4 regions of the Streptomyces sp. NPDC006551 genome follow, and region 3 is predicted to be linked to each of the others. Evidence: riboswitches for the same ligand, from Rfam matches in the RefSeq annotation. Region 3 holds a riboswitch; each other region holds the start of a gene.
The links. Region 3 has a riboswitch for cyclic di-AMP ahead of ABZY12_RS03160 (C40 family peptidase). Riboswitches for the same ligand answer to the same signal wherever they lie in the genome.
Positions count from the first base shown of each region.

Region 1: it holds a riboswitch for cyclic di-AMP, as region 3 does, so the genes downstream of both, ABZY12_RS11800 (transglycosylase family protein) here and ABZY12_RS03160 (C40 family peptidase) in region 3, are expected to answer to the same signal.
Region 2: it holds a riboswitch for cyclic di-AMP, as region 3 does, so the genes downstream of both, ABZY12_RS06190 (M23 family metallopeptidase) here and ABZY12_RS03160 (C40 family peptidase) in region 3, are expected to answer to the same signal.
Region 4: it holds a riboswitch for cyclic di-AMP, as region 3 does, so the genes downstream of both, ABZY12_RS07060 (LysM peptidoglycan-binding domain-containing M23 family metallopeptidase) here and ABZY12_RS03160 (C40 family peptidase) in region 3, are expected to answer to the same signal.

Region 1 is NZ_JBEXOT010000008.1:161,252-165,520, reverse strand. It holds gene eno (phosphopyruvate hydratase) at 23-1,309, opposite strand; gene ABZY12_RS11800 (transglycosylase family protein) at 1,661-2,356, opposite strand; cyclic di-AMP (ydaO/yuaA leader) riboswitch at 2,360-2,535, opposite strand; gene ABZY12_RS11795 (transglycosylase family protein) at 2,794-3,789, opposite strand; gene ABZY12_RS11790 (cytochrome P450) at 3,904-4,269, opposite strand, start outside.
Region 2 is NZ_JBEXOT010000003.1:369,801-374,069, reverse strand. It holds gene ABZY12_RS06195 (aldo/keto reductase) at 1-886, opposite strand, end outside; gene ABZY12_RS06190 (M23 family metallopeptidase) at 1,039-2,160, opposite strand; cyclic di-AMP (ydaO/yuaA leader) riboswitch at 2,172-2,319, opposite strand; gene ABZY12_RS06185 (PP2C family protein-serine/threonine phosphatase) at 2,531-3,619, opposite strand; gene ABZY12_RS06180 (MFS transporter) at 3,926-4,269, opposite strand, start outside.
Region 3 is NZ_JBEXOT010000002.1:118,183-122,451, forward strand. It holds gene ABZY12_RS03145 (8-amino-7-oxononanoate synthase) at 8-1,213, shown strand; gene ABZY12_RS03150 (ATP-binding protein) at 1,398-1,826, shown strand; gene ABZY12_RS03155 (hypothetical protein) at 1,842-2,264, opposite strand; gene ABZY12_RS03160 (C40 family peptidase) at 2,483-2,959, opposite strand; cyclic di-AMP (ydaO/yuaA leader) riboswitch at 2,963-3,161, opposite strand; gene ABZY12_RS03165 (hypothetical protein) at 3,476-3,781, opposite strand; gene ABZY12_RS03170 (ATP-dependent Clp protease proteolytic subunit) at 3,789-4,269, opposite strand, start outside.
Region 4 is NZ_JBEXOT010000004.1:186,623-190,891, reverse strand. It holds gene ABZY12_RS07075 (SIMPL domain-containing protein) at 1-269, opposite strand, end outside; partial or broken gene ABZY12_RS07070 (radical SAM protein) at 448-557, shown strand; gene ABZY12_RS07065 (SGNH/GDSL hydrolase family protein) at 574-1,341, opposite strand; gene ABZY12_RS07060 (LysM peptidoglycan-binding domain-containing M23 family metallopeptidase) at 1,553-2,530, opposite strand; cyclic di-AMP (ydaO/yuaA leader) riboswitch at 2,535-2,724, opposite strand; gene ABZY12_RS07055 (tyrosine-protein phosphatase) at 3,082-3,894, shown strand; gene ABZY12_RS07050 (DUF6126 family protein) at 3,913-4,068, opposite strand; gene ABZY12_RS07045 (helix-turn-helix domain-containing protein) at 4,089-4,269, opposite strand, start outside.

The sequences.
Region 1 (4,269 bases), on a different contig from region 3:
GGTAACCGGGCTTTCTGCGGGATCAGCCCTTGAAGCGCGGGAAGGCGCTACGGCCGGCGTACACGGCCGCGTCGTCGAGGATCTCCTCGATGCGCAGCAGCTGGTTGTACTTGGCGACGCGCTCGGAGCGGGCCGGGGCGCCGGTCTTGATCTGGCCGCAGTTGGTGGCGACGGCGAGGTCGGCGATGGTGACGTCCTCGGTCTCGCCGGAGCGGTGGGACATCATGCACTTGAAGCCGTTGCGCTGGGCCAGCTCGACGGCGTCCAGGGTCTCGGTCAGCGAACCGATCTGGTTGACCTTGACCAGCAGGGCGTTGGCGGAGCCCTCCTCGATGCCGCGGGCCAGGCGCTCCGGGTTGGTGACGAACAGGTCGTCACCGACGAGCTGCACCTTGGCGCCCAGCTTCTCGGTGATGGCCTTCCAGCCGGCCCAGTCGTCCTCGAACAGCGGGTCCTCGATGGAGACCAGCGGGTAGGAGGCGACGAGCTCCTCGTAGTACTCGGTCATCTCGGCGGCCGAGCGGGACTTGCCCTCGAACTCGTACGAGCCGTCCTTGTAGAACTCGGAGGCGGCGACGTCGAGCGCCAGCGCGATGTCCTTGCCCGGGACGTAGCCGGCCTGCTTGATGGCCTCGAGGATGAGGTCGAGCGCGGCGCGGTTGGAGTCCAGGTTCGGGGCGAAGCCGCCCTCGTCGCCGAGGCCGGTGGACAGGCCCTTGGTCTTCAGGACGGACTTGAGGGTGTGGTAGACCTCGGTGCCCCAGCGCAGCGCCTCGGAGAAGGACTCCGCGCCGATCGGGGCGATCATGAACTCCTGGATGTCCACGTTGGAGTCGGCGTGCGAGCCGCCGTTCAGGATGTTCATCATCGGAACGGGCAGCAGGTGCGCGTTCGGGCCGCCGAGGTAGCGGAAGAGCGGCAGGTCGGACGCCTCGGAGGCGGCGTGCGCGACGGCGAGGGAGACGCCGAGGATGGCGTTGGCGCCGAGCGAGGACTTGTCCGGTGTGGCGTCCAGGTCGAACATCGCCTGGTCGATCAGGCGCTGCTCGGTGGCGTCGTAGCCGACGAGCTCCGGGCCGATCTGCTCGATGACGGCCAGGACGGCCTTCTCGACACCCTTGCCCTGGTAGCGGTTCGGGTCACCGTCGCGGAGCTCGAGGGCCTCGAACGCACCGGTGGACGCACCGGACGGAACAGCAGCACGGCCGGTGCTGCCGTCGTCGAGGCCGACCTCGACCTCGACCGTGGGGTTGCCTCGGGAGTCCAGGATTTCCCGGGCTACGACGACGTCGATGGACGGCACGAGCATCTCCTTCTGGGATGTGAAGCTAGATGTGACGCATGCGGTGCAGGGTCTCTTTGGCCTTGCGACAAGAGCCTAACCGGCTCCGGGGCTCCGGCCAGCCGGGCGCCCGCCCGCTGGGACGAAAAAGGACCCAAGGGCATGCATCTGGGGACGAACGACCTCAGAACTACTGGACGGTAACGGCGCGTGGGCCAGCCCGTGGGGCGTTCTCGGGTCCGGAAACGCGCGGAACCCCGGTCCGGCGCGCACGGGGGAAGGGTGCGCCGGGCCGGGGTGGTCACCGCGGGAGGGTCGTAGGGGCGCGACGCCCCCAGGGGCCCGTGTGAGCCGCCGGGCTCACGCGGGCCGCCGGACTCACTTCAGGTGAAGCTGCTGGCCCGGGTAGATCAGGTCGGCGTCGTCGACGATGTCCTTGTTGAGCTCGAAGAGCTTCGCCCAGCCGCCCTTGACGTCGTGCGCGGCGGCGATCTTGCTCAGCGTGTCACCGGCCACGACCTTGTACTCGCCGTCACCCTTCGCGACCTTCTCGCCGGTCGGGGTGGTGACGGTCTTCTTCGGCTCGGCCTTCTTGGACGCGGCCTTCGGAGCGGTGCGCTGCTCGCTGCGGGTCGTCGGCTGCTCGGCCTGGCGCTCCTGCTGCGCGGGGGCGGCCTGCTCGGCGGAGCCGCCGTCGTACGAGGCGCTGGAGAGGCCCACGCCGCAGCTCGGCCAGGCACCCTTGCCCTGGCCGGCCAGGACCTTCTCGGCGATCGCTATCTGCTGCGACTTGGAGGCCTGGTCGGCGGTCGAGGCGTACGCGGTACCGCCGTAGGCGGCCCAGGTGGAGGCCGAGAACTGCAGGCCGCCGTAGTAGCCGTTGCCGGTGTTGATGGACCAGTTGCCGCCGGACTCGCACTGGGCGACGGCGTCCCACTCGGAGGCGGTGGCGGCCGAGGCGGACCCGGCGGTCATCAGCGGGGCGGCGACGGCGACGCCGGCGACGCCGACGAGCGCGACGGCGCGGGTGGCCTTGGAAGCACGACGGTGTTTGCCCTTGCCGGAAAGCAGCATGCGATTTCTCCTCACCGACGCCTGCGAGGTGAGCTGTCGGGTTCGGACCAAGTGAGTTGTCCGGCCGCGTGCCTCAGCACGCGGCTCCACCCCAAGCCGGCCTTCCGTCCGTCTGTCTCGACGGCCGGGACCGGCGCTTACCTTGGGTCCCCCGCTCCTGCCTTCGGCGCTTGCGCGACGACTGTTCCCATCAACCGACGGCAGGATTCGGCGTTTCGGTCGACGGGGCCCGCGGTGGCGAGCGGTCACGACCGTAGGCACAGACCCCCACGAAGTTCAAAGACGTCTATTAGGGAGAAATCGCCCTTACTTGCCCTCGGCCGAACAGCGTTTGCGCAGGTGAGAGGTGACGGGAGCAAAGTTTGCGGACGTGACACGCCGACGGCGGCAAAGAGACCCATATCTCACTTGCCCAGAACCGGACATATAGCCCCGAACTACCCCTGCGCGGGCGCGGTTTCGGGCGTCAGGTCGAGGCTCTGACCAGGGAGGATGAGATCCGGATCGCCGCCCACCGTCTGGCGGTTGGCGTCATAGAGGGCGGCCCATCCGCCGGGGAGCTCGTTCTCCTGAGCAATCTCGGTGAGGTTGTCTCCGGGCTTGACGGTGTATTCGTCCACAGTGCCCTGAGTGTCCGTATTCTCCGAACCCGCGCCGGCGGTCACATCGCCTGCCGACCCGTCAGCTCCATCGGACGGCGAGGCGTGCCGACCGGTTTCGCCAGTGCTGTCCGTATTGCCCACCTCTTCGGGGGCGGCGTCGCCACGGTGCTTGCCGGTGCCGGGGACGGCCGGGGCGGACGGCGAGAGGGACGCCTCGGGGGCGGTGGGGGAAGGCGTGCCGGTGCCCGTCGACGCGTCCGGCGTCGTGGGCGCGGTCGGGACGGTCTCGGGGGTGGTCGGGGCGGCCGGGGTGGTGGGAACGACCTCGGGGGCCGTCGGGGTCGCCTCGGGGGTCGTCGGGGCGATCGGAAGGCCCGTGGTCCGGTTCGACTCCTCGACCGGACCCGTGGGCTCCGTCGGCACGACGGGCGGACCCGGGTCGACCTCGGGAGCGGTGCCGTCGTTCGTCAGGCCGGCGATCGGGGCGCAGGTGTCCCATTCCGTGCCGCCGGCGGCGAGCGCCTTCTCGGCCACCACGATCTGCTGCGCACGGCTGGCCAGGTCGGCGCTGGACGCGTACGCGAGGCCGCCGTGCCGCTCCCAGGTCTCCTGCGTGAACTGGAGCCCGCCGTAGAGCCCGTTGCCGAAGTTGGCGCTCCACAGGCCGCCCGACTCGCACTCGGCCACCCGGTCCCAGGTGGCGGCGTCGGCGGCGGAGGCGGAGCCCGCGCCGAGCAGGGGCAGCGCGAGGGCCGATCCGGTCACGCCTGCGGCGACGACGATGGCGGGGGCCTGGCGGGGTCTGCGGTGACGTCCGTTCCCGGAGCGCATGCGGAATGCCTTTCGCGTGACGGCTGAGATTGACGGTGAACGTAGCGGCATTCGAACGTCAGTCACAAGTCGATGCAGCGGAGATCACGTAAAAGTCACAGTCTTGACGGAGCGTCAGCGGACAAGGGGGTCGAACTCCACCGGAAGCGTGCGCAATCCGCGCATGATGAGCCCTCCTCGCCACCGCAGATCGGCGGGATCCACGGCAAGTCGCAGGTCCGGCAGCCGAGTCAGAAGGGTGGCGAGGGCGATCTGCCCCTCCAGCCGGGCGAGCGGAGCGCCGATGCAGTAATGGATGCCGTGCCCGTACCCGAGGTGCTGGTTGTCGCGCCGGGACAGGTCGAGGGTGTCCGGCCGGTCGAACCGCGCCGGGTCGCGGTCGGCGGCGGCGAGCACGACGAGGACCGGATCGCCCGCCGGGATCTCCTGCCCGCCGATGGTCAGCGGCTCCATGGCGTACCGCCAGGTGGCCAGCTCGAC
Region 2 (4,269 bases), on a different contig from region 3:
CCGCGACCAGGGCCGGGAGCTGCTCGACCGTACGGGCCGAGGCGATCGGTGCCGCGACGGTCGGCCGGGAGGCCAGCCAGGCGAGCGCGACGGTGGCGGGCTCGGCGCCGTGGGCGTCCGCGACCGTGTCGAGCGCGGAGAGCACCGCCCTGCCCCGCTCGGTGTCCAGGTGCGCGCCGGCCCTTTGGGCGCGGGCGCTGTCGACGGTCGTTCCGGGGCGGTACTTGCCGGTCAGGAAGCCGGAGGCCAGGGCGAAGTACGGCACGGACGCGAGACCGGCGCGCTCGGCGGTCTCCAGGAGCTCACCCTCGTACGTCTCGCGCGAGACGAGGTTGTAGTGCGGCTGGAGGGCGACGTAGCGGGCGAGCCCCTCGGCCTCGGCGAAGTCGAGGGAGGCGCGCAGCCGCTCAGGGGAGATGTTGGAGGCGGCGACGGCCCGCACCTTGCCGTCCTTCACCAGCTGGTCGAGTGCGGTGACGATCTCCTCGACGGGGACGGACTCGTCGTCGAAGTGGGTGTAGTAGAGGTCGATGTAGTCGGTGCCGAGGCGGCGGAGCGACTCCTCGGCGGCGGCCTTGACGGTGGCGGCGGAGAGGCCCTTGTACCGGGGGTGGGCCCCGACCTTGGTGGCGATCACGACGTCGGCGCGGTTGCCGCGCGCGGCGAGCCACTTGCCGATGATGGTCTCGGACTCGCCCCCCTCGTTGCCTTCGGCCCAGGCCGAGTAGGAGTCGGCGGTGTCGACGAAGTTGCCGCCCGCGGCGGTGTAGGCGTCGAGGACGGCGAAGGACCGCGTCTCGTCGGCGGTCCAGCCGAAGACGTTGCCTCCGAGCGCGAGCGGGAAGACGTGCAGGTCCGAGGAGCCCAGTCGGCGAAGAGAAGTCATAGGCTCCACAACCACCCCCGCCACGCGGGCTATTCCGGCACGCCTCGCCGCTGCGGCCTCCCCTCGGTTCGCGCCGCCCGCTGTTCCCTCGGTTCGCGCCGCCCGTCGTCCCCTCGGTTCGCGCCGCCCGCTCGCGCCCTTTCCGCGATGGGTCAGAGGTTCAGGCCCTTGCCGCGCAGCCAGGCCGACGGGTCCACGCCGGAGCCGCCCGGGGTGTGGACCTCCAGGTGGAGGTGGGGGCCGGTGACGTTGCCGGTCGCGCCCACGCGGCCGATGGTCTCGCCGGTGCCCACGGACTGACCCGCCCCGACCGTCATGGACGACAGGTGGCAGTACCAGACCTCCGTACCGTCCTCCAGCTCCAGGACGATCCGGTAGCCGTACGAGCCCGACCAGCCCGCGGACTTGATGGTGCCGCCGTGGACGGCCTTGACCGGGGTGCCCGTGGGGGCCGCGAGGTCGAGGCCGGTGTGGTAGCCGGAGGACCACATCGAGCCGGACTCACCGAACGTGGAGGTGATGGTGTACGAGGAGGTGGGCAGGGCGTAACTGGCGGCGAGCTTGGCCAGGCGCTCCGCCTCAGCCTTGGCCGCGGCCTCCTCCTCGGCCTTCTTCTTCGCCTCGGCGGCCGCCTTCTCCGCGGCGGTCGCCTTGGCGGCGGCCTCCTCGGCGGCCTTCTCGGCCGCCGCCTTCTCCACCGCGGCCTTCTCGGCGGCGTCGGCGGACGCCTGCTGCTGCTCGGCCTGCTGGAGGATGCGGGCGCGCAGCGCCTCGCCGGCGTCGGCGGTGGTCGCGGTGGCCGATCCGGCCGAGGCGTCCGTGTCGCCGGTGCCCTCGGCCTCCAGGGTGAGGGAGGCGGTGAGCGGCAGGGGGTTGTTCGTACCGGAGCCCGAGCCGTCCCCGCCACCGTTCCCGTCGGTCCCGCCGTTCCCGTCGGAGATCAGTTCGCCGACGCCGGGCAGCTCCGAGGCGTCCGGGAGGCCGAGGTCGGGAAGCGATATCGAGACGGCCGGCTTCTCCTGCGCGGTGGCCAGGCCGCCCGCGCCGACGGCGGCGATGACACCGACGCCCAGGACGGTGGAGGAGCGGGCGAAGTTGGAGCGCTGCTTGACGACGCGATGACGGCCGCCGGCGCCGGAGCGCGCCTGCTGGCGAAGGGAGTCCTCGGTGGGATTCCACTCCTCCCACGCGCCTGTGCCGGGGTCCGCCCCGGGGGCACCCGAGGCACCGAACGCGTCGAAGGGAGCTTCGGGGGCAGGGGTGTTGGACGCCACGGAGGCGTGCTCCTTTCCTTCCTTCTCGCCTACCGGGTTAGCTGACGGGTTCGGAGCAGGAAGGTCTCCTACGGGCGTTGTCGCACGAGTGCGAAGGTGCCCGATTCACCCCAATTGGTGGTTCCCCGGTTCCTTTTCAGGATTCGGCGCGTGCGCACGGTGCCGTCTCTTGCGACGGCTGGGACGACCGCGCTGCGTTATCGAACGTTAATAGACACGGGGTCCCGTTTCCAAGCCGTTCCGGTTGATCATTCGCGAGATTGCGGCAGAATGGCCCGACTTGACCCCCCTTCAGCAAACACCCGGCGAACAACGTGATTCTGACGGTGTGTCAATTGTTATCGGAGTGGTACCCGTCGACTACGGATGGTCACGGCACCACGGGCATCGTCCGCCGCCGCTCCGGCTGCCCCTGCGTCGGGCGGCTCACCGCCAGCAGCGCCATGTCGTCCGTCGTCCCGCCCCCGGTGTACCGGCGCACATCGTCGACGAGCGCGTCCAGGAGCGCCTCCGGCCCCGGGAAGATCCGCCCGGCGAGCCGCTCGGCGGGATCGTAGAAGGCTCCCGCGGCGTCGCGCGCCTCGGAGAGACCGTCCGTGTAGAGGAGCAGCGTGGCGCCCGGCGGGTACGGCGCCTCGTCGGCCCGGTCCGGCCACGCGGCCAGCTCGCCCAGACCGAGCGGCAGCGCCGGCTCGCTCGGCGCCAGCAGGGACAGCTCCCCGTCCGCGTACAGCAGCAGCGGCTCCGGGTGCCCGCGGTTCACCACCCGTACGAGACCGCTGCCGCGCGGGATCTCGGCCAGTACGGCGGTGGTGAACCCCTCGGCGGCGTCCAGACCGGTCTTTCGGGTGCCCTCACGGGCCAGCGCCCGCTCCAGACGCTGCGCCACGCCCTCCAGCGTCGACTCCTGCTCGGCCGCCTCGCGAAAGGCGCCGATGACGACGGCGACGGCCTCGACCGCGTCGAGCCCCTTGCCCCGTACGTCGCCGACCACGAGCCGTACCCCGTAGGGCGTGTCCTGGACCGCGAACAGATCGCCGCCGATGAACGCGTCCGCCTGCGCGGCCTCGTAACGGGCGGCGATCTGCAGCCCGCCGATCCGCTCGGCGGGCGTCGGCAACACCGCCTTCTGCGCCGTCTCCGCGATCACCCGGGCCGACGCCAGCCGCTCGCCGCTGCGCCGCACGACCCGGTTGATCAGCAGGGCGAGGGCGGAGACCGTGATGACGGTGAGGGTCTCGGTGAGTGCCGGGACGTCGGTGAGGGTGTCGTTGTAGATGTGCAGTCCGACGCTGGCGACGACGGCGGCGATCCCGGTGAGCAGGGTCGTCAGCATCGAGAAGAACGGGGCCGCGATGAGCGGTGCGGCCGAGAACATCGGGGCGGCGGTGTAGGCGGGCGGGGTGGACAGGTCGAAGACGACCCCTCCGGCGATGATCAGCGGGGGCAGGGCGCGGATGAACCGCCGCGCACGCTCACCGCGCGGGCGCGGCCCGGGGGAGGACCCGTTCCCCGCCGCTTGCTGCCCCACCTGTGCTCTCCTGCCCGGTCCGTACACGGCGACGGACGGTACCGCGCCCTTCCCAGCGTGGCGGTAGCCGCGCCGCGCGGCGACCCCCGCTCCGCCGACCGGGGTACCGGCACGGACACAGGGGCACGGGCCGCGCCCGAGACCCGGGACACGCGCCACGGAGGCACACGGGACCCAAGACACGTGGCCCCGAGGCCCGGGCACGCGCCCCCGGGGGCGCGGGTGGACCGGAGGTCAGAGCGTCCCCGCGAGCCGCCCGCCCCGGGCCAGCACCCCCACCGCCGCCGCGCAGACGAGACCCACCCCGCAGAGGACCAGCCACGGCGTGACCGACCGGCCCGTCAGGTCGAGCAGCGCGCCGGTCCCCAGGTTTCCGAGGGTGATGCCGACCCCGCAGACGGTGTTGTAGAGGCCGTAGTGCGTCGCCACCCACCGCCCGCCCGAAAGGGCGACGACCGTGTCCATCTCGTACGGGTAGAGGACCGCGTTCGCGAGCGCCAGGACCGCCGCGCACAGCAGCAGGCCCGCCACCCCGCGTGCCGCCACCGGCAGCAGGAAGGCCGCGCCCATCAGCCCCA
Region 3 (4,269 bases):
CTGCCTCATGCTCAGGGACGAGGACACGCGGGCCGAGGGCTCGGACGGGGGTTCGGGCACCGACGGGCGCCGGACCGCGTTCGACTGGACGGACGCCGAGGCACGCCGCCGCGCGGCCGCCGGTCTCGTCCGTACGCTGAGGCCACGCGCCGCGGAGTCGGAGCTGCTCGACCTGGCGAGCAACGACTACCTCGGCCTGACCCGGCGCCCCGAGATCACCGAGGCCGCCGCGGAGGCCGCCCGGCGCTGGGGCGCGGGCTCCACCGGTTCGCGGCTGGTCACCGGCACCACCCGGCTGCACGCCCGCCTCGAACGCGAACTCGCCGAATTCTGCGGCTTCGAGGCGGCCCTCGTCTTCTCCTCCGGGTACACGGCCAATCTGGCCGCCCTCACCGCGCTGAGCGGCCGCGACTCCCTGATCGTCTCGGACGCCGGCAACCACGCCTCGATCGTGGACGGCTGCCGGCTCTCGCGCGCGGAGACGGCCGTGGTCCCGCACCGCGACCCCGAGGCCGTACGCAAGACGCTGCACGCCCACGACGGCCGGCGGGCCCTCGCCGTCACCGACTCGGTCTTCTCGGTGGACGGCGACAAGGCCCCGCTGGCCGAACTGGCCGACGCCTGCCGGGCCCACGGTGCCGCGCTCGTCGTCGACGACGCCCACGGCCTGGGCGTCCTCGGCGAGGGGGGCCGGGGCGCCCTGCACGAGGCCGGTCTCGCCGGCGACGCGGACGTCGTCGCCACCCTCACCCTCTCCAAGTCCCTCGGCAGCCAGGGCGGCGCCGTCCTCGGCCCCGCGCGGGTCATCGAGCACCTGGTCAACGCGGCCCGGACGTTCATCTTCGACACCGGGCTCGCCCCGGCCGCCGCGGGCGCCGCGCTCGCGAGCCTGCGCCTGATCCACGGCGAGCCCGGTCTCGCGGACCGCGCGAGGACGGTGGCCACGACCCTGCACCGGCTCCTCACCGACGCCGGGCTGACCGCCGTACGCCCGGACGCGGCCGTGGTCTCGGTGCGCGCCCCCTCGCCCGAGGCGGCGCTGAAGTGGGCGGCGGACTGCCGCGAAGAGGGCCTGGCGGTCGGCTGCTTCCGGCCCCCGTCGGTGCCGGACGGCATCTCCCGGCTCCGCCTCACGGCCCGCGCGGACCTCAGCGACGCCCAGATCGCCGAGGCGGTGGCGACGATCGTCCGCACCGCCCCGGACACCCCCTAGGGGGCGTCTCGCCCCTTAGGGGAGAGCCGCCTCAAAAAGGTTGCGCCTCGCCGGAGTTCACCGCTTCGGGGGACAGATATCGGCATATCGTGGGGGATCGACACCCGTGGCGGCACGACCGGTGGCACTCTGACGCCGAGCACAATCCGGGGCGGGGCCCCGGTGGGAAAGGGACGGCGTCGCCATGGCAGACCACCAGGAAGCAACCGTCACTCTGCCGAGCGATCCCGCCTCGGTGTCCGCCGCCCGAAGATTCGTCGACGACGTCCTCGGCGCGTGGGGTCTTCCGGACGACAGCGACACCGCCGACACGGTCCGGCTGATCGTCTCGGAGCTGGCCACCAACGCCGTCCAGCACACCTTCGGGCAGTCGCCCACCTTCACCGTCGACGTCCGCCTCGAGCGCGAGGAGCGGCTGTGCGTCGGCGTCACCGACAGCCATCCGCGCCGGCCCCGGCGGTTGCCGGCGGCCGTGCAGCAGGACAACGGCCGGGGGATGGTGATCATCCGCTTCCTGACGGCCGAGGCGGGCGGCCGGCTCTCGGTCACCCCGACCGAGGACGGCGGCAAGACCGTCTGGATCGCCCTGCCCTGGAGGGCGTCCCCGACCTGAGGTCTGTCCGGCGGATCAGGCCCGTCCGAACCCTCCGCGCAGCAGCGCGCGCAGGGGCCGCGCGGCCGGGCCCGACTCCTCGCCGCGGTGCGCCACCGAGACCGTCCGTCGGAACGAGACCGGCTCCGACACCCGTACCGGATCATGGCGCGAAATCAGCGTCGGATCAGTTCCGCAACACCCTTTGAGGGTTGTCCCGCGTAGTCGGCGCTCCGCAGCGCTCGTAGCTCGTGGGTCAGCCCCTGGGGAGAGCGCCTCGACCGAGGTGAGCACGGTGTGAGCCGTTCCGGTGGTCATGCTGATCTGCACGGAGAAGTGGTCGAGGAGCGGCTCCGGGTCGGTGCTGCCCTGGGCCGCCAGTGCAATGAACGTCTCTACGTACTCGTAGAACCAGGCCTTCGCCTCGTTCTCGACGACGGCCAGATCGATCTGCGCCATGAGTCCTCAATGCCTCTTCTAGGGCTGTTCAGGTCCATACGCTCTCATTCCGACTTTGGCGGAGACATCGCGCAGCTGTGCCGGGGCAGCCCTTGGCTTGGCGATCCATGGGAGCTTCGCAGTTCCCCACCCCGCCCCGGCGGGGAACTGAGTCGGTGCGGAGGGACGGCGGCGCCACCGCGCCCCTTCCCGCACCTCGTCCGTCGGATGACGCGCCGTCAGCGGACCCGGCCGTAGTAGACCTTCGAGGACCAGATCTTGTCGAGCTTCACCCAGGAGCCGGTCTTGGGGGAGTGCCAGATCTTGTTGTGGCCGGCGTAGATGCCCACGTGGTAGACCCTTCCCCCGGAGTGGAAGAAGACCAGGTCGCCCCGCTGCCTGCTGGAGGCCGAGATGTGCCGGGTCTTGTTGTACTGCTGCTGCGCGGTACGGGGCAGCGACTTGCCCGCCTTCTTGTACGAGTAGAGCGTGAGCCCCGAGCAGTCGAACCTGCTCGGCCCGGTCGCCCCGTACTTGTAAGGCGCCCCCTTCTTGGAGGCGGCGATGCTCAGGGCCTTGTCGGCGTGTGCGGTCGCGGCCTGGGCCTCCGGCGCGGCGCCTGGTGCCAGCAGCGTGCCGCCGACGGCGGCGAGGGTGAGAGCCGAGACGGCTCCGGCCCGGGAGAACAGGGACGGGACATGAATCTGCGCAGTCATGCGCAACCCTTCGTCAGCCGCCTGTGAAGGATGACCTGTCGGGTTCGGGCAGGCGAAGATGCCCGGCCGCGGCTGCGGCTTCACCCCGAGGAACGGCCCACCTGCTCGGTCGTCCCGTGCTGCTCGGGTCCTCCACTCCTGCCGATCCACTCCTGTCGACCAGACGTCCGGGGACAGCGGCAGGACTCGGCGTCCGCCCGGACCGCCCCGCCGCGGTGGCGGGGGCTTGTCGTCGACAGGGATCTTGACCCACACACTGGTCGAAAACCGAGCTGAAACGGCGATATGTGAGGCTCCTCACGACTGATCCATTCGAGTGGACAAAAAGGTTTCGTGATCTTCAGAGGTTTGGCCGACGAGCCCCGTACCAGGGGTGGAAGGTCTGATTCCGCCAGATGTGTGCGCCTGTTCCGCAACTCACCCCTCCCATAAGTCGATTCATCGACTACGCCGAACGAGGGAGGGTTTCCGTGGCGCCGGTGCTCCGAGTGGACCTCGACACGACACGCGGGAATGTCAACTGGCGGGTGCCTCGGGGAGTGTGACGCGACCCGCCCTGCGCTCCCCGTCCAACAGTCGCAGCGCGCGTGTCAATGTCTCGGCGTGCACCTCGCTCTCGCCGCGCATGTGCATCGCCGTCAGGGCGTCGCACAGCGCCGTCGCCCGCCCCACCAGGGCCTGCGCCGCCCGTAGCGCCCCATAGGTATGCGGTCCCCTGGATGGATTGATCCTTCCCAGGAGGTCCACCACTTCGAGGTAGGCGTCGACGAACTCGGCCTCGGCGCGCGTCAGGGCGGGCAGCGGCGGCAGCTCGGGGATCATCGCGGGCTCACCGGGCCCCGGCGCCGCCGGCCGCACCCCGGTTCCGGATGACGTGGTCCACCAGGCCGTACGCGGTGGCGGCCGACGCGTCGAGAACGGTGGTCCGGTCGATGTCGGCGTCGATCCGCTCACGGCTCTGTCCGGTGTGGGTGGCCAGCATCCCGGCCACCATCGCGCGCAGGCGCAGCAATTCCCGTGCCTGGATGTCGAGATCGCTGGGCTGCCCCCGCAACGGCTCGTCCATCGCGGGCTGCTGGAGCACGACCCGGGCCCCCGGCAGGGCGAGCCGCTTGCCCGGGGCTCCCGCCGCGAGCAGGACGGCGGCGGTGGAGGCGGCCTGTCCGAGGCAGGTGGTCTCCACGTCGCACGTCACCACCTGCATCGTGTCGTAGATGGCGGACATGGAGCTGAGCGAGCCGCCGGGGGAGTTGATGTAGAGCGAGATGTCCCGGTCCGGGTCGGTGTACTCCAGGTGCAGGAGCTGCGCG
Region 4 (4,269 bases), on a different contig from region 3:
CCCACCGAGAGGACGACCAGGTCGGGCGCGGCGGCGGCCCGTCCGGCCCCGGTCACGGTGAGGGTGGTGGCCTTCGCGGTGCGGACGGTGGCCGGGGGTGCCGCCCCGTCGGCCCCCACGGCGAGCGCGGGTCCCGCGCCGGCGAGCAGGAGGCCGCCGAGCACCGTGCCCGTGGTGAAGGCGCGGCGCAGCCGGCGGCCGGCCGGGAGCCTGCCGGAGACGTGGGCGGGGAAGCGGTCGCTGACGGTGGAGCGATGACTGGTCGTCACGGGCGATCCCTTCGTGAACGGCTGCCGGAGACTCCGGCGCGCGCCCACATCCCAGCACCCCCCAGCGCCCGTCCCGGGGCGCCACTCCTGCCCCGTCACCCGCTCAGGCCCGCGCGAACGACCGGCGCCTCCGGTCCATGGCGGGTGGGGCGGGGGCTCTGCCGCGCCGCCCTGCGCCCCGCGCGCCTGCCCGCTCGCCGTGTGCGACTGCCACATCCGCTACCTCCATCTGGAGACGCTGTCGTGGTACGACGTGTTCGCGGGCGTGTCCTGGAGCGGATCCCGGCCGCCGTGGCACCTACGGCTACAGGGGCAGGAGGTCCGGGCGCTTGGCCGCCACGTGGTCGCCCGAGCTCTCGCCCCGCAGCCGGCGACCGATCCAGGGCACCAGATACTCCCTGGCCCACAGGATGTCGTCGCGGCGCACCTCCAGCGTCCCGCGCGGGGGCAGCGGCGGCCACGGCTGGTCCGGGTCGGCCGGCACCGGGATGCCGAGGACCTGGGCGGCGCGCAGCGCGACCCGGGTGTGCCCCTCGGGCGACAGATGCAGCCGGTCGCCGTCCCAAGCGCGCCTGTCCTGGACGGACTTGAGCGACCAGAGGTCCAGGACCGGGCAGCCGTACCGGTCGGCGATGGCCCGGACATGGGCCGTGTAGGTGGCGATCTTGCCGCGCAGATGGCGCAGCACGGGCACGTCCCGGGTGTCGAAGCCGGTCGTGACCATGACCGTGCCGACGGCGGAGGTGAGGTCGGCGACGGCGCGTTCGAAGCGCTCGGCGACGTCGTCCGGGTCGCTGCCGGGACGGATGATGTCGTTGCCGCCCGCGCAGAAGGTCACCAGGTCGGGGGCGAGTTCCTTAGCCCTGGGTACCTGCTCCTCCACGATCTGGTCGAGGAGGCGGCCGCGTACGGCCAGATTGGCGTAACGGAACGCGTCGTGCTCCGGCAGCCGGTCGGCGAGCAGAACCGCGAAACGGTCTGCCCATCCCACATACGTCCCGTCGGGTCCGGGATCTCCGACGCCCTCGGTGAAGCTGTCACCGATCGCCGCGTACGACCCGAATACGTTCATGTCTCTTGATCTCGAATCGTCTGCCACGGGAGCACATCTTTCCCTTACGGATGTGACTTACGCGACCGTAAGGAGGGGTTGACGGTGAGTGACATATGCCACCGGTCAAGATTGCACCAAGCCGGAATACGCCGAGGGCCCGGCACGAAGGTGCCGGGCCCGGGAGCGTACCGAGGACGCGTCGGACGAGGACGCGCCGGACGACGGTGCGTCAGACGCTGACGCCCTTCTGGCGCAGGTAGGCGAGCGGGTCGATGTCCGAGCCGTAGCTCGGGCCGGTGCGCATCTCGAAGTGCAGGTGCGGACCGCTGGAGTTGCCGGTCGAGCCGGACAGGCCGATCTGGTCGCCGCCGTTGACGGACTGGCCGGCGGAGACGGAGAGGGAGGAGAGGTGCGCGTACTGCGAGTAGGTGCCGTCGGCGTGCTGGATGACGACCTCGTTGCCGTACGAACCGCTCCAGCCGGCGGAGTACACGGTGCCCGCGCCGACGGCCTTGACGGAGGTGCCGGAGGAGGCGATGAAGTCGACACCGGTGTGGTAGCCGGAGGACCACATCGAGCCGGAGGCACGGTACGGCGTGGAGACACCGCCGCCCACCGGGGAGACCCAGCCGGAGGAGGACTGCGACGCCGGCGTGGACTCCACGGCGGCGCGCTCGCTGCTGCGGGAGCTGCGCGACTCCGCCGCGTCGGAGGTGGACTTCTCGACCTTCGGAGCGGCCTTGGGAGCCGCCTTGGGAGCCGCCTTCGGAGCCGCCTTCGGGGCGGCGGCCTTGGGCGCGGGCGCCTTGGCCGTGGACTTGGCGCCGAGGGTGAGCTTCATGCCGGGGAAGATCAGCGAGGGGTTCTCGCCGACGACCTGGCGGTTGTCCTGGTACAGCTTCTTCCAGCCGCCGGCCAGGTGGTGCTCGGCGGCGATCTTGGACAGATAGTCGCCGGCGACGACGGAGTACGTCTTCGGCTTGGCCTTGGCGGCGGCGGGCGCGGCGGCCGGGGCCTTCGCCGGGGCGGCGGCGACAGCGGCGACGGCCTGCTCGGGCGTCACGGCGGGAGCGGTCTTCTCGGCGGCGTGGGCTCCGGTCGCGCCGAGGAGCGGCAGGGCGACGACGGCGCCACCCGTACCGGCGGCGACGAATCCGCGCGTGATCGGGTTGACCTTGGGACGGCGGTGCTTACCCTTCGCGGGCATGGCGAATTCCTCTCCGTCGCCTACGAGGTGAGCTGTCGGGTTCGGACTGGAGATGTCCGGCCGCGTTTTCACGCGGCTTCACCCCGAGCCGGTCCGGCATGAGCCGGATCGGCGTACTACCTGGGTCCCCCGCTCCTGCCATACGTGGGTGGGTGCGGATTCCGGACGGTGGCAGGATTCGGCGGTCCGACCGGATTGACGGTGACCGTAGACGAGCGGGGTCGGCGCGAACAAGCCGTCGCATTCATCTCGCATTCCCCGCCGTGAAATTCAACCGGAATTCTGGTCACCCTCCGCGATGACGGAGCCTCGATTTCCTTTTCTCGCAGGGCTATTGCGGAAGACGATCAGGCACGGTCCGTCACGGTTATGACGCTGCTCACGCCCCGGAACCCATCTCCCCCGCTACCAGGGCGCGTTATCCCTAACGCCCCAATTCGGACAGAACGCTCATTACCGCCCCAGGGGTGTGCGAGCGGGCCGCCACCCGGAATGATTGCCCCAGGAACCGATCTCGTATCGTCGAAGTCCGCCAACACTCAGGAGCACTCGTGACGCAGCAGCTGCCGCAGGTCCCGTCGACCGAACCCGAGCTGAGCGGGGTCCGCAACTTCCGGGACGTGGGCGGACTGCCGACCGTGGACGGCGGGTCGGTGAGGTTCGGGCGGCTCTTCCGCAGCGGCCATCTCGCGCACGCCACGGAGGAGGACGCGGCCTTCCTGTCCACTCTCGGGCTGCACACCGTCTTCGACTTCCGCAACGCGGCGGACCGGAAGGTGGAGGGCGCGGACATCGAGCTGCCGGGTGTACGAAATGTGAACATACCGCTCAACGACCCGGCCGACGGCAAGGAGTTCTGGAAGCTGGTCAGCGCGGGCAACCTGGAGCAGCTGCGCGAGGCGCTCGGCGACGGCAAGGCGGCCGACCGCATGTCCGATTCGTACCGGAAGATGATCGTCGAGCGTACGGCGGAGCACAGCCGCGTCCTGCACGCGATGGCCGAGGACAGCGTCCCCGCCCTGATGCACTGCGCGGCGGGCAAGGACCGCGCGGGTCTGTCCATAGCGATCTCGCTGCTCGCGGTGGGCGTCGAGCGCGAGGCGATCGAGGCGGACTACATCAAGTCGAACGACCCCCACCGCCGCTACAAGATCCGCCGCAGCTCCACCTCCGCGGACGCCATGGCACCCGAGGTGATGGAGCTGCTCAGTCCCCTCTTCGACGCGCGCGTGGAGTACCTCCGGGCCGCGTTCGAGACGATGGAGCGGACCTGGGGCACGGCCGAGAACTACCTCTCGCAGGGTCTCGGGCTCGCCCCCGAGACCCGTGAGCGGCTGCGCGAGCGCCTCGTCACCGAGGCGTAGCCCGGCCGGCCGGCGCGGCTACTGGTTCTGCCCGCCGAGCATGAAGAGCAGGTAGAGGAAGCCCGCGAAGAGGTGCCCGGCGACCAGGTAGGCGAAGAGGCGGAGGACCAGCCCCTTGGGGAACTTGCCGCCCCCGCGCTCCTCACCGGTGATCTCGGCGGATTTGTCGGACATGTCGGCCCCTTCCGATGGGCTCAGCGCGGGTGCGGGGTCCCCTCGCCGAGACACAGCTCGGCGGCGGGGCTCTGCATCAGCGTGTGGACGAAGAGCAGGTCGGCGCCGCCTCGGGTGGCGGCGCCGATGCGGTGCGGGGTGAGCGAGTCGAAGTGCGCGCTGTCCCCCGGGTCCAGGACGTGCACGGCGTCGCCGAGCGCG